Regions from separate parts of the Mesorhizobium sp. L-8-10 genome, predicted to be linked through region 2. Evidence: predicted binding sites of a transcription regulator. Region 2 holds the regulator's gene; each other region holds the start of a gene.

The links. Region 2 encodes PhoB, which activates phosphate uptake and scavenging genes when phosphate is short. Its sites were predicted from a motif close to TGTCATNNANCTGTCAT; they were not measured.
Region 1: phnF (phosphonate metabolism transcriptional regulator PhnF) is a predicted target of PhoB. The motif match lies at 1,773-1,789, and genes of this name have one in related genera.
Region 3: JN280_RS09430 (YdcH family protein) is a predicted target of PhoB. The motif match lies at 1,854-1,870, and genes of this name have one in related genera.
Region 4: JN280_RS22125 (esterase-like activity of phytase family protein) is a predicted target of PhoB. The motif match lies at 1,538-1,554, and genes of this name have one in related genera.

What each region holds. Positions count from the first base shown of each region.
Region 1 is NZ_AP023263.1:7,969,244-7,972,447, reverse strand. Features, by position in the region: gene JN280_RS36990 (GumC family protein) at 1-762, opposite strand, end outside; gene phnF (phosphonate metabolism transcriptional regulator PhnF) at 990-1,751, opposite strand; gene JN280_RS36980 (ABC transporter permease) at 1,864-2,790, shown strand; gene JN280_RS36975 (ABC transporter permease) at 2,803-3,204, shown strand, end outside.
Region 2 is NZ_AP023263.1:2,411,428-2,414,631, reverse strand. Features, by position in the region: gene JN280_RS11330 (DUF2000 family protein) at 1-242, opposite strand, end outside; gene JN280_RS11325 (AraC family transcriptional regulator) at 273-1,283, shown strand; gene phoB (phosphate regulon transcriptional regulator PhoB) at 1,270-1,959, opposite strand; gene phoU (phosphate signaling complex protein PhoU) at 2,001-2,705, opposite strand; gene pstB (phosphate ABC transporter ATP-binding protein PstB) at 2,738-3,204, opposite strand, start outside.
Region 3 is NZ_AP023263.1:2,019,026-2,022,229, forward strand. Features, by position in the region: gene JN280_RS09415 (5-(carboxyamino)imidazole ribonucleotide synthase) at 1-772, opposite strand, end outside; gene purE (5-(carboxyamino)imidazole ribonucleotide mutase) at 790-1,287, opposite strand; gene JN280_RS09425 (YdcH family protein) at 1,497-1,700, opposite strand; gene JN280_RS09430 (YdcH family protein) at 1,932-2,108, shown strand; gene JN280_RS09435 (hypothetical protein) at 2,337-2,648, opposite strand; gene JN280_RS09440 (HlyD family type I secretion periplasmic adaptor subunit) at 2,677-3,204, opposite strand, start outside.
Region 4 is NZ_AP023263.1:4,804,120-4,807,323, reverse strand. Features, by position in the region: gene JN280_RS22125 (esterase-like activity of phytase family protein) at 121-1,476, opposite strand; partial or broken gene JN280_RS40135 (YegP family protein) at 1,842-2,021, shown strand; gene JN280_RS22115 (anhydro-N-acetylmuramic acid kinase) at 2,639-3,204, opposite strand, start outside.

The DNA.
Region 1 (3,204 bases), 2.9 Mb from region 2:
CGGCGTCAGGGGGCCCGATTTCGTGATGATCCCCGTCGTTTCATAGGTGCGAACGAGGTTGTTCCGCCGGCTGCGCAACTCGGCCTCCTCGCGCTCGAGCATCATCAGCCTTTCCTGCTGGGCGGCCTGCTGGCTGCGGCGGAATTCCAGGCTGTCCGGCATCGTGTCCCTGTTCTCGGTCTTGAATTTCAGCAGGTCGGCCTCGACCTTCGTCAGTTCCGTCTTGAGCCGCTCGACCTCGGCCTCGAAGAACTGTGCCGTGTCACCAGCGCGGTCGGCGCGTTGCCGGGCATTCTTGTGCAGGATGAAAGACACGATCTCATTGGCGACATCGGCGGCAAGAACCGGATTCGGCGCATCGAAGGAGATTTCCACGACGGTCACTTCCTGGGCGGGGGGCGATACCTGCTCGTAGCTGGTGCGCGCTCGCATGTCCTTGGCGATGTCGGCATCGGAGAGCCCGGCGACGTCGCTGCCATAGACATTCAGCTTTCGAGCGAGCGCGACCAGATTGTCGGTGGTGTTCGCCTGCTCCTGGACGATCTGCAACTGTTCGAGAGCCGTCGTGGGAACGGTCGACCGGGCCAGTGCCGTGGGGATCTGCGGCGCCTCCACCAGGATCTTGGAGCTGGCGCGGTAGACCTCAGGAAGGAACAGGGAGACGACAGCGGAGGCGACCACGACGACAGCAGCCGTCGCCAGGAAGTAGGGCGCGCGGCGCAGCAGTATCGACAGATAGAAGCGGAGATCCAGGTCACCCATTTTTTGAACGCTACCCGAGTCTTGGCATTTGACCGGTCTTGTCGAGCGCTCATTGTCGGGCGGCGGTCGGCCTCAGGATAGATCATCGATCGGGGGAGGCACGGACTGGGGATTTAAGCCGCCCGCTAGTCCCAATGGATTAGTTGTTGCCACCCATGCTGTAGCGCTCGGGCGCCATGGTCCGGCCGCATTCTGCGTCGTCCGGCGACGCCCTGGACCGGAAATGGTCAGGCCGCTTCGAAATCGCTGTCGATGCGGAAACGCAGGCGTCCTTGCGGGATGATGGCGTGGCCGAGAAGGATCGGCTTGCGCGCCGCGTCGCAGTCGACATAGGTCATCACCAGCACGGGCGCCTCGACCGGAATACCGAGTGCTGCCGCCTCGCGCGGGCGCGGCATGCGGCAGTCGATCCAGGTCGAGGCACGGAAGAACTCGCCGACGCCGTGCCGGGAAAGCGCCTGGGTGAAGCTGCCGCTTTCGGCGAAACTCTGCTCGATGCCGTCGAAGCGCTCGGCGTCGAACATGTGGTATCCATAGGTGGCCAGGTCGGCGCCGGCCGTGCGCACGCTTTCCGTCACCAAGAGTTCCGCGCCGGCGCCGAGGCCCAGCATGCGCGACAGTCGCGCCGTCGAAGGTCGCCGGTAGCTGTCGACCAGCCGGCCGCTCGGCCGGGCGTCGAAGCGCTTCTCCACCTCGCTCCATTTGGCATTGCGATCGAGCCTGTATTCGAAGGGCTCCCCGGCGACGAAGACGCCGCGCCCCTTGTGCGCGGTCACGATGCCGCGCCCGGCAAGCTTGGCAAGGGCCATGCGCACCGTGTGCCGGTTGACGCCATAAAGGCCGACGAGCTCATGCTCGCTGGGCAGCCTGTCGCCGGGTCCGTAGAGCCCGGTCTGAATGTCCACCTCGATGTCCGTCTCGATCTGGCGCCAGACCGCGACGCCGGCGCCGCGCCGAAGTGCGGGTCTCTCGTTCGAGGCCTTGTCCATGCCGCTGCGCCCTCTGTGGATCGTCACAAAACGATCATGTGCCCGTTACGCGTCCGATACACAACTTGTCTAGATGATCTCGACAGGTCAAGACGAAAAACGGAGCCGGGATTTGCTCGACTATGCCGCCAGCCGGATGCTCAGGATGGGCATCACCGTCTTCGCGATCGTGACCGCCGTCTTCTTCGCAACGCGGGTCTCCGGCAACGCCGTCGACTTCATCGCCGGCGAGGGACTGGGCGCCGAGGACCGGCAGCGCATGATCGATTATTTCGGCCTGTCGCAGCCGATCTGGGTCCAGTACGGCCGCTTCCTCTATGCCTTCGTCGACGGCAATTTCGGCATCTCGCTCGTCGAACGCCGGCCGGTGGTGACGATCATGGCCGAGCGCATCATGCCCTCCCTCCAGTTGATCGGCAGCGCGTTGCTGGTGACCTTCCTGGTCGGCATACCCGCCGGCGTGCTGGCCGCGGTCTATCGCAAGTCGTGGATCGGCAGCGGCATCATGACCGTCGCCTTTCTCGGCTACGCCGTGCCGAACTTCATCCTCGCCATCTTCCTGCTGCTGATCTTCTCATTCTGGCTGGGCTGGCTCCCGTCGACCGGCAACGCCACCCTGGCCAACTATGTCATGCCCGTCCTGGCGCTGTCGGCCTTCTACATTGCCGGTCTGACGCGCTTCACCCGCAACGCCATGCTCGACGTGCTGAGCCAGGATTATCTGCGCACCGCGCGGTCGAAGGGGCTGCGTGAGCGCAAGGTCATTTTCAAGCATGCGCTGCGCAACGCCTTGATCACCATATTGTCGGTCGTCGGACTTCAGGTCGCGGCCCTCGTGGCCGCGGGCAATGTCGTGGTCGAGACTGTCTTCGCCTGGCGCGGCATGGGCGAACTGCTCGTCTCGGCCGCGCTCAGCCGCGACTATCCCGTTCTGCAGTTCGGCGTGTTGTGCGTGGCGGTGGTCGTGATCGTCGTCAATCTCGTCGTCGACATCGCCTATGGGCTCGCCGATCCGCGCGTGCGCCTGGCAAAGGTCTGAGAGGCAGCCGGCATGACGGACACCACAGCCGATCGTCCTGTTGCCCGCGCCGGACGGACGCCGCGATACCTCGCGGCGCTCCGGGAATTCTGGTCCGAAGCGGACTGGATCATGCGGCTCTCGCTGCTGCTGGCACTCGCGCTTGTTGTCTGCGCCGTTGCGGCGCCGCTGATCGCCCCGTTCGATCCGAACGCCCAGAGCCTGCTATCTCGGCTGCGTCCGCCGGTCGGCTTCGAACGCGCCCGGCCCGACTACCTGCTCGGCACCGACGAGCTCGGCCGGGATATCCTGTCGCGCTGCCTCTACGGGCTGCGGCTCACCCTCTCCGTCGCCTTTCTCGGCGCGATGATCGGCCTCCTCCTCGGCGGTTCGCTCGGGCTTCTGTCCGGACTGGCCGGCGGTCTCGTCGACGAC
Region 2 (3,204 bases):
GTGATCCCCCGCTCCAGCGAACGACGGTGGATCTGGCTCATGGTCGCCGCATCGGCGGACAGAACGATAACCGGCTGGACGGACATGGGGTTGTAGCGATTGCCATCGCGATCCACATATTCGTCGCCGATCATCTCGGGAGCTCGGAAGGAAAGGCCGGTGGTGAGGAAGGCCGTGACGTTCAGCTTCTGCCACACGGCAAGGTCACTGCGCAGGACGATGGCGACTTTGGTCTGGAACATGGATCGTATCACCGCTGGGAAGATGGCAAGATGTCTCCCGATCTAGGCTGGAACGAACAATCCGGTCTTGAACGTTTGTGCGGGCGCACCGACGAGGGCGGCATCGTGCCGGCACCGCCCTTCCCCGGCCTGGAGCGCATCGACGCCAAGTTCTTCGGCAACGCCTTCGAGCCTCATCGCCACGACACCTATGCGATCGGCGTGACCTTGCACGGCGTTCAGACATTCCGCTACCGGGGCGAGGTCCGAAACAGCCTGCCGGGCCAGGTGATCGTGCTGCATCCCGACGAGATGCATGACGGCGGCGCCGCGACCGATGCCGGACTTCACTATCGCATACTCTATCTCGAGCCCGCCCTGTTGCGGCGAAGCCTGGCAGCGAGCTGTGCCCCGCTGCCTTTCGTCCGCGACCCCGTCGTCACCGATCGGCGGCTGCGCGAGACGCTGCTGCCCTGCCTCTCCGATATCGAGGGCGAACTCGACGAATTGGCCGTCGTCCAACTCGTCACCGAGTTGGCGGACGGCCTGTCGCGCCATGCCGATGGACCCGCCCCTTCCAGGATCACCCTCGATGTCCCCCGGCTGGAGATGGCACGCGACTATCTGGAAGCCAATCTCGACCGTGTCGTGCGCTCCGACGCGCTGGAGGGCGTGACCGGACTCGACCGGTTCAGTCTGGCGCGGCAGTTCCGCGCCTTTTTCGGGACCAGCCCGCACCGCTACCTGCTGATGCGGCGGCTGGCGCGGGCAACCGCCCTCATCCAGGCTGGAGAGAACCTGGCCGATATCGCGGCCAGGACCGGCTTTGCCGACCAGAGCCACCTGAACCGTCAGTTCAAGAAGGCGTTCGGTGTCACGCCCGGCCGGTGGGGCGCCCTGACGCGGGCCCGACGGCAATCGCCGGCCCGCGCTGGAGCAGCATTTCCGCCTTTCTTCGAAAAGCCGAGACGCCCTGACTCATTGTTGTCACGCAATTCCGGACGCAAGACCGCTGCGCACTCTTGCTGGAATTGCTCCAGCGGGGACGTCACGCCTCGTTGATGGCGTAGCCGGCGCCGCGGATGGTGCGGATCACATCGGGCATGCGGGCCGTATTGACCGCTTTGCGCAGGCGGCCGACATGCACGTCGACGGTGCGCTCGTCGATATAGATCGTTTCGCCCCAGACATTGTCGAGCAACTGGCTGCGCGAGAAGACGCGCCCGGGATGCTGCATCATGAACTCGAGCAGGCGGAACTCGGTCGGGCCGAGCTTGATCTCGCTCTTCTTGCGATAGACCCGGTGCGCTTCGCGGTCGAGCACGATGTCGCCAACCTTGAGCACCGTCGACAGCACTTCGGGCTTGGCCCTGCGCAGCAAAGCACGAACCCGGGCGACGAATTCCGGCGTCGAGAACGGCTTCACCAGATAGTCGTCGGCCCCGGTCGAAAGGCCACGCACCCGGTCGCTCTCCTCGCCGCGCGCCGTCAGCATGATGATCGGCAACCGCTCGGTCTCCGGACGCATCCTCAATCGCCGGCAGAGCTCGATGCCCGACACGGCGGGGATCATCCAGTCGAGGACCAGAAGGTCGGGTACGTTTTCCTGCAGCCGGAGCTCGGCTTCATCGCCGCGATTGATGACCTCGACCTGATAGCCTTCGGCTTCCAGGTTGTAGCGCAGGAGCACGCATAGCGGCTCCTCGTCTTCCACGACCATGATCTTGGGGGCAATCATGCGGGTCGGATCTCCTCGGTATTCTTGCGGTCAAGCCTTTCTCATTCGGCGACTGTCGTCGAGGTTTCGTCGTGTTTCGGCCGCTGCACCGGAAGCTGCTCTCCCGTCATGACGAAATAGGCGTTCTCGGCGATATTGGTGACATGGTCGCCGATGCGCTCGAGGTTCTTGGCGCAGAACAGGAGATGCGTGCAGGCCGTGATGTTGCGCGGATCTTCCATCATATAGGTGAGGAGCTCGCGGAACACGGCAGTGTACTGGACGTCGATCTTCTCGTCGTCTGCCCGCAGCTTCATCAAGGCCTGGGCGTCGTCGGCGACATAGTGGTCGACGACACCGTTGACCTGACCCAACACCATGCCCGACATCGCCTCGATCGAATGCGACAGGCCGCGCGGCGCGACGCTCTGGCCGACTGCGCCCACCCGCTTGGCGATGTTCTTGGCGAGATCGCCGATGCGTTCAAGGTCGGCGGCCATGCGGATCGCGCCGACCACCGCACGGAGGTCCTGCGCCATGGGCTGGCGCTTGGCGATCAGCGTGATGGCACGATCGTCGAGCTCACGCTGCTTTGCGTCCATCACGGCGTCGTCGGAGATCACACGCTGTGCCAGCGCCGTGTCGGAGTTGAGCAGCGCCCTGGTGGAGCCCTGCACCATCGACCCCGCAAGGTCCCCCATGTCGCGGATCAGCCGGTCGACATGATCGAGTTCGTCGTCGAAAGACGTGACGGTATGTTCACCCATGATCCTGTCCTCGTTGTCCTTCCGCCCGCCGCTTACCCGAAGCGGCCGGTGATGTAGTCTTGTGTGCGCTTGTCGTCGGGGTTGGTGAACATCTTGTCGGTGGGGCCCTCCTCGACCAGATAGCCGAGATGGAACATGGCCGTGCGCTGCGAGACGCGGGCGGCCTGCTGCATCGAGTGCGTGACGATGACGATCGTATAGTTCTCGCGCAGTTCGTCGATCAGCTCTTCCACCTTGGCGGTGGCGATCGGATCGAGCGCCGAGCACGGCTCGTCCATGAGGATCACCTCGGGCGACACCGCTATGGCGCGCGCGATGCACAGACGCTGCTGCTGGCCGCCGGAAAGGCCGGTTCCGGGCTCGCCGAGCCGGTCCTTGACCTCGTTCCAGATCGCAGCCTTCTGCAGGCTCCGCTCGACAATGCCGTCGAGGTCGGCCTTGTTCTTGGCGAGACCATGGATGCGCGGTCCGTAGGCGACGTTCTCGTAGATCGACTTCG
Region 3 (3,204 bases), 390 kb from region 2:
AGAACTCGACCCCGATCACGCCGACATAATCGAGAGCCGTCAGTATGGCAAAGGCCGCCTCGCGCGCCGCATCGGCCGTGTCTGGAGAAATGCTGGCGGGCACGGTGGAGCGGTGCAGAATGCCGTCGCGGTGGACATTCTCGGCCGGGTCGTAGGCCGCGAGCGCGCCGTCAAAGCCGCGTGCAGCGATGATCGAAATCTCGTGGGTGAAGGGCACCAGGCTCTCCAGGATGAGCGGCACGTCACCCATGGCGGCGACGGCGCCGGTGAGGACCTGGCCGTCGCCGGCACGGAACAGGCGCTGGCCCTTGCCGTCATAACCCAGGCGCCGGGTTTTCAGGATGCCTGCTCCGTCGAACACGGCCAGCGCCTCGACCAACTGCGCATCGTCGTCAACGGGGCGGAACCCGGCAGTGGCGATGCCGATGCCGTTCAGGAAGGTCTTCTCAACGAGGCGGTCCTGAGCCGCTTCGAGTGCACGTGGCGGCGGAAAGACCGGCACGCTTGCGGCAAGCGTCGCCGCGGCTTCGACGGGGACGTTCTCGAATTCGTAGGTGACGACGGCACTCCGGCGGGCAAGCTCGGCCAGGGCGTCCGGACTGCCATAGGCGGCAACGATCTGGCCGTTCGCGGCCTGCGCGGCCGGGCAGTCCGCCTGCGGCTCGAGCACGACCGTCCGGTAGCCCAGGCGGGCCGCGGCCATCGCCAGCATCCGGCCGAGCTGACCGCCGCCCACGATGCCGATGGTCGCGCCGAGCGGAAGTGGCTTCATGCCTCGTCCGACGGGCTTCATGCCTCGTCCGACGGTCTGTCGGCCACCCTGGCGGTCTGCGCGGAGCGCCAGTCGTCGAGGCGGCCGGAGAGCGCGGGATCGGTAAGGGCGAGGACGGCGGCGGCGAGCAGGGCCGCGTTGACGGCGCCGGCCCGGCCGATGGCCAGGGTGCCGACCGGTATGCCTGCCGGCATCTGCACGATCGAGAGAAGCGAATCCTGCCCCGACAGCGCCTTGGATTCGACGGGGACGCCGAAGACCGGCAGCGGGGTGAGTGCGGCGGTCATGCCCGGCAGGTGCGCGGCGCCGCCGGCGCCCGCGAGGATCACCTTGAAACCAGCCTCCCTTGCGCCCCTGGCGAAGTCGTAGAGCCTTTCGGGCGTTCGGTGGGCCGAGACGATGCGCGCCTCGTGAGAGACGCCGAGCGCCTCGAGGGTCTCGGCGGCGTGTTTCATGGTCGCCCAGTCGGACTGGCTGCCCATGATGATCGCGACATCGGCGCGTTTGTGCTGCACCAGCAATTCCCCAAAAATCGTCAGCGGCGGCTTAGCCGAAATGCTTGTCGACCGCAACGGCACCGGGCGCTCTGCATCGGCCCGAAGATCGGAAATCGATTCCCGGAAAGCACGATGCGTATGCGGAAAAGTGTGGAGCGTCCGTTACGCGCCCAAATGGACGCGCGGCGCTCCAGGGTCGACCGAGAAGTGCGGCCGACGGGGCGTCGTCAGGCTATGATGTCGGGAATGATCCTGTCTTCCAGCGCTTTCAGCCGGTCCTTCAGCACCAGCTTCTTCTTCTTCATACGCTGGATCTGCAGCGGGTCGCAACCCATGGCGATCATCGCGTTGATCGCGGCGTCGAAATCGGCGTGTTCCTGCTTCAAGCGCGCGAACTCGAGACGAATTTCGGCCTGTTCCTGTTCCGACATGCTTACCGTCTGCAGAGTCTCCGGCGCCCCGTCATGGCGCCACACCGGCGGGTCCGGAAACTTTCGAATCCGGCGCGGTGCTCTTACCACATTTCAAAGCGTCGGGAAATGCTACTACCGCACGTTCGACATTCATATGACTTGATGCCAGAGTGTCACAGTACCGTCACAGGCTGGCGGCGGGTGGGGCCGTGATGGTGCGTCGAGCAACCATGAAAGGGAGAGCCAATCATGTCTCTTGCATCCCATCTTGAGGAGCTGCAGCGGAAACACGGCGATATCGAACGCGAGATCGACGAGGCGATGGCCCATCCGTCGGTGGACGATCTCGAAATCGTGAATCTCAAGCGGCGCAAGCTGGCGCTCAAGGACGAGATTGAGAAACTGAGGTCGCGCACGACCCACTGACCCAGGGAGGTCCTCTTCCGCGTCGTTCCGGGAACGGGGCGAAGTTTCGAACGCGTTGAACGAAGAATGCAGAGCGTCGCTCTCGTGTCCTAAGGAGACGGGGACGCTCTGCATCGTGCCAAATCGGACTTGCGGCCCGCGGCGAGCCGCGGTGCGGGTTTGGTGTAACACAATGGTCATTCTTGACTGACATCGCGGCGACCGATCTCGCCGTTCCATGCCGGGCCGTTACCCTTGCGCCGCCCGGGTCTCGACCTGATCAAGGATAAGGATAATCGCCCTGCCGCGATGCGTGACATCGTAGAAGAAGCCGCGCGGAAACCGCGACAGCCGGGATCGGGCGACGAGCCCGCCGTCCCCAGGCGCATCCGGCCGTTCGGCCATGACCTTGGGCGTGATGCCGGGCAGTTCGTGCAGCGTGAGGGGCAGGCTCGTCGTTTCGGGGAGGGGCGCCCAACTGGTCCGCCGAAAGGCCGACGGGACGTGGCTCCATGTCATCGACCATGCAGCGGGATCCAGCACACCGCCGGTGGCGGCCATGCTTGCGCCCTTGAGCTCATCCGGCCACCTACTCCCTGAATATGCGCTGCATCTGATCCCTGACCGGCCGCGTGAGATAGGCGAGCACGGTGCGGTCGCCCTTCGTGATGAAGGTCTCGACGGGCATGCCGGGCACCAGCTTCAGGGCGGTTCCATTCGCGCCTGATGGCGCATCGACCGAGAGCTTCACCTGATAGTAGGCCCGGCCAGTCTTCTCGTCCGTCAACAAGTCCGGAGAGATCATCGTAACCTCCCCCGCTCCGTCCCGGAGGTTGGGATCAGCGAACGCGCTGAAGCGAACGACCGCCTTCTGCCCGATCCGCAGTTCCTCGATCTCGCGCGGCTCGATCTGTGCGTCTACCACAAGCTGGTCGTCCTCGGGCACAATCAACATGGCGACCTCGCCGGCGCTTATGACGCCGCCGACCGTAAAGACGCTGAGCTGGTGCACCTTCCCGGACACCGGCGCGCGAATCTCGATTCGCGAGAGGCGCACGGTTGCCGCGATCTTACGCTCGGCGTTCTCATTGATCTTGTTGCGCACTTCGGCGAGTTC
Region 4 (3,204 bases), 2.4 Mb from region 2:
TCGGCTCAGGGCGAAACACCGGAGGTCACCCGGGCCGGAAACGCTTCCGGCCCGTCGTCGCGACGGGCCGGTGACCGGATCGGGCGGCGCCGAAGGCGCTTCCCGACAGAGGCTCGTACCTTATTTGGCCTTGAGGAAGTCGGCTACTTCGAGCAGCACGAATTCGTTGTCGTCGGCCTTGTCGATGGCACGGCCGGCCGAGAACGGCAGGTTGTTGTCGTTGCCCACGACGATGTGGCTGTCGTCGACCACGTCGACATTCTCGATGGTCACGAAGGGCATGTCATAGAAGCCGTCGCCGCCGCCCTGGCGCTTCTTGCCATCGGGATCGGCGATCGCGAGCAGATCGATATGGCCGATCTTGCGCACTGCCTTGCCGGCATTCTCCTCGGTCATCTCGATCTTGTAGATCCGCTTCACCTTGGATCCCCTGGCGAAGCAGTCCGGCTTCGGATTGGCGGCGTCGGCGCAAGCCTTGCCGGCCACCCCTGCACCGTTGTCGCGCTCGATCACTAGGGCGGTGGTGGCATCGATCATGTTGAAGTCGCCGATCGCCTCGCCGCCGTCGGCCAGCGGATAGAGCCAACTGCGCCCGGTCCAGGCCTTGCCGGCCACGTCGAACTCGACGATGCGCAGCGCAGTCTTGCCGTCCACCTGTTCGACGGCGCCGTCGGCCATATAGCGCGGACCTTCCAGCAGCCCGTAGAGTTTGCTGCCGTCCTTCGACATTGCGAGCCCCTCGTAACCGCCCGAGCGCTTCAGGTTGAAGGCCGGAATCTTGGCGGTCGGATTGGCCGGCAGCGTCAGCGCCGGATGGTCGGGTGAACGAACCGGCTCGCCGTCGACGACGGTCTCGAAGACATCGGTCAGCTTGCCGTCGGTGTCGAACTTCAGGAGATACGGACCGAATTCCTCGCCGACCCAGAAACCGTCGGCCACCGGCTGGATGGATTCGACGTCGAAATCGGCGCCGGTGAGGAAGCGGTTCTCGCTGCCTTCCAGCACGATCGGGAATGGCGCCTTCTTCTCGGGATCGGTGAGGAACACGGTCCTGACGCGTTCGACCGAGCCGGCGTTCCAGTCGAATTTCAACAGATGCAGCATCAGCGCGGCGTCGGACGAGTTCATCTTGCTGCCGAAGCCGTTGTCAGAGAGCGACCAGAAGGTCCCGTCACCGTTGGACTTGATACCGGAGAAGCCCTGCACCGGCTGTCCGTCGAAGGGCAGCGAAAGCCCGGTCGGGCGCACGCCGTCCTTGCCCGGAACGGTGCCGAGGCCCTCGGCGCGGCGACGATCCGGCGTAGTGAACTTGCCGGAGGCCTGCAGATGTCCGGGTGCGTTCTCCGGCGCCTTGATGATCGTGTTCGCCGGCAGGATGGCGTGGCCGACCAGCTTGGCGTTGAACTGCTGGTCGTCGGCCGTTGCGGCAGTCGTCAGAGCGATGACGGCAGCCGCCGAGAGAAGAGAGCGTCGCATGGGAAACCCGTTTCAAGAGGGATCGAACGGCCGCTAGCTATGGTGGCTCGATGTCTGCCGGGTGACGCTTCGATGAAACTTTGATGATGGGGAACACGAGCCCCGGGCGCAGATGTCGGGCGCATGGGACGGGCCGGATTTGCTGTCGCCCCGCCGCGTCGGCGATGGGGAGCAAAAGGAGATACTGCAAGGGGCTGAAAACAAGTGTCGGCGAAACTGTCGATGCTTCTGGAAACGCCCACCGGGCCGGTCGCAACTGGGTGATAATCCGCGGTTGAAGGGCGAAGTTCATTGGTCGACATAGTTGTCGCTTCATGTCACCCTTCGTTTGCCTAGAATCACCCGAATGCTTAAGGGGACAGTTCATGCACAGCTTCGAGGTCTACAAGGATAAGAAGGGTGAGTTCCGCTTCCGTTTCCGTGCAGGGAATGGGGAGCCCATGTTTGCGTCCGAAGGCTACAAGACGAAGGCGTCGGCGATGAAGTCGATCGACTCCATCAAGAAGAACGCGGCCGAGGCGGAAGTGAAGGACCTGAGCGTCGCCCCGAAGGCCGCGCCGGCCAAGGCCGCCAAGGCGGCGGGCAAGAAGCCCGCGGCAAAGGCGGCGGCAAAGGCCAAGCCGGTCGCCAAGGCTGCCGCAGCCAAGGCGGCACCGGCGGCCAAGACGGCCAAGGCCGCGGCGCCCAAGCCCAAGGCGGCTGCCAAACCGGCTGCCGCGCCCAAGGCGAAGAAGGCAGCGAAGTAACCAGGCCGACTGGGCAATATCTCCGAAGTACTCCGGCTCCTTCGCGACGCCGATCCCGAAGATCATCATCGCTTCCTGGGAATGTGGCAGGTCGTCAGAGCCGTGGGCCGGAGTACGGCTGGCAGCACCCTCGCCTCTGGATTGCCGGATGCCTATCGTGGGCAGAGCAGGTGTCTTGTGTTCGCGGGAGCATGCGCTGCCGAAGACCACTTCGGCTTTCGGGTGAGGATTTGCCGTCGGTCGACAGGCTCGACCGGTGGAGCGCGTGAACGCGTGGCACACGCCTGGCGCGAAAGCCACGCGAGCCGGATAGGTACCGCCGTCGACTGCGAACAGCCGGTTGCGCCGGCATTTACGTTGCATGGATGCGTCATCGTCCGTGCCCGCTTGTATCAACCAGGTGCCGCGACTTCCGGCTAAGGCTTTGCCGTCACGCCCCCCGGCGCGGGCTCGCGGCATCCGGTCGTCGTGGGGAAGGTGAGCGGCAGCCCCTTCGTCGAGCGGACCGCCAGATAGGCCCAGGCTTCCGCCTCCATCGAATCGCCGTTCAGGCCGGCATCCTCGGCGAGGATGACCTCGGCATGTTTCGCCTTGTTTCCAAGGTCGGCCATGATGTGCGGGTTCTTGCGTCCGCCGCCGCAGACGATCCAGAGCTTGGGCGCTTCCGGCATGTGCTCCGCCGATTTGAGGATGGCTTCGGCCGACAGCGCGGCGAGCGTCCTTGCTCCGTCCGCCAGTTCCAGCCCCTCGGCTTCGTCGAGCGTGAAGTCGTTGCGGTCAAGGGATTTCGGCCCCGCTCTTTCGAAGAACGGGTTGCCGAGATAGCGCTCGATGACCGCCGCAACGGTGCCGCCCTCGCTGGCGATCACGCCGTCGGCGTCGAATGGCACCCCCCCTTCACGTGCCACCCATTGGTCGATCAGCGCATTGCCCGGCCCGCTGTCGAAGGCGATGGGGTCACCGCGGCGGCCCACATAGGTCA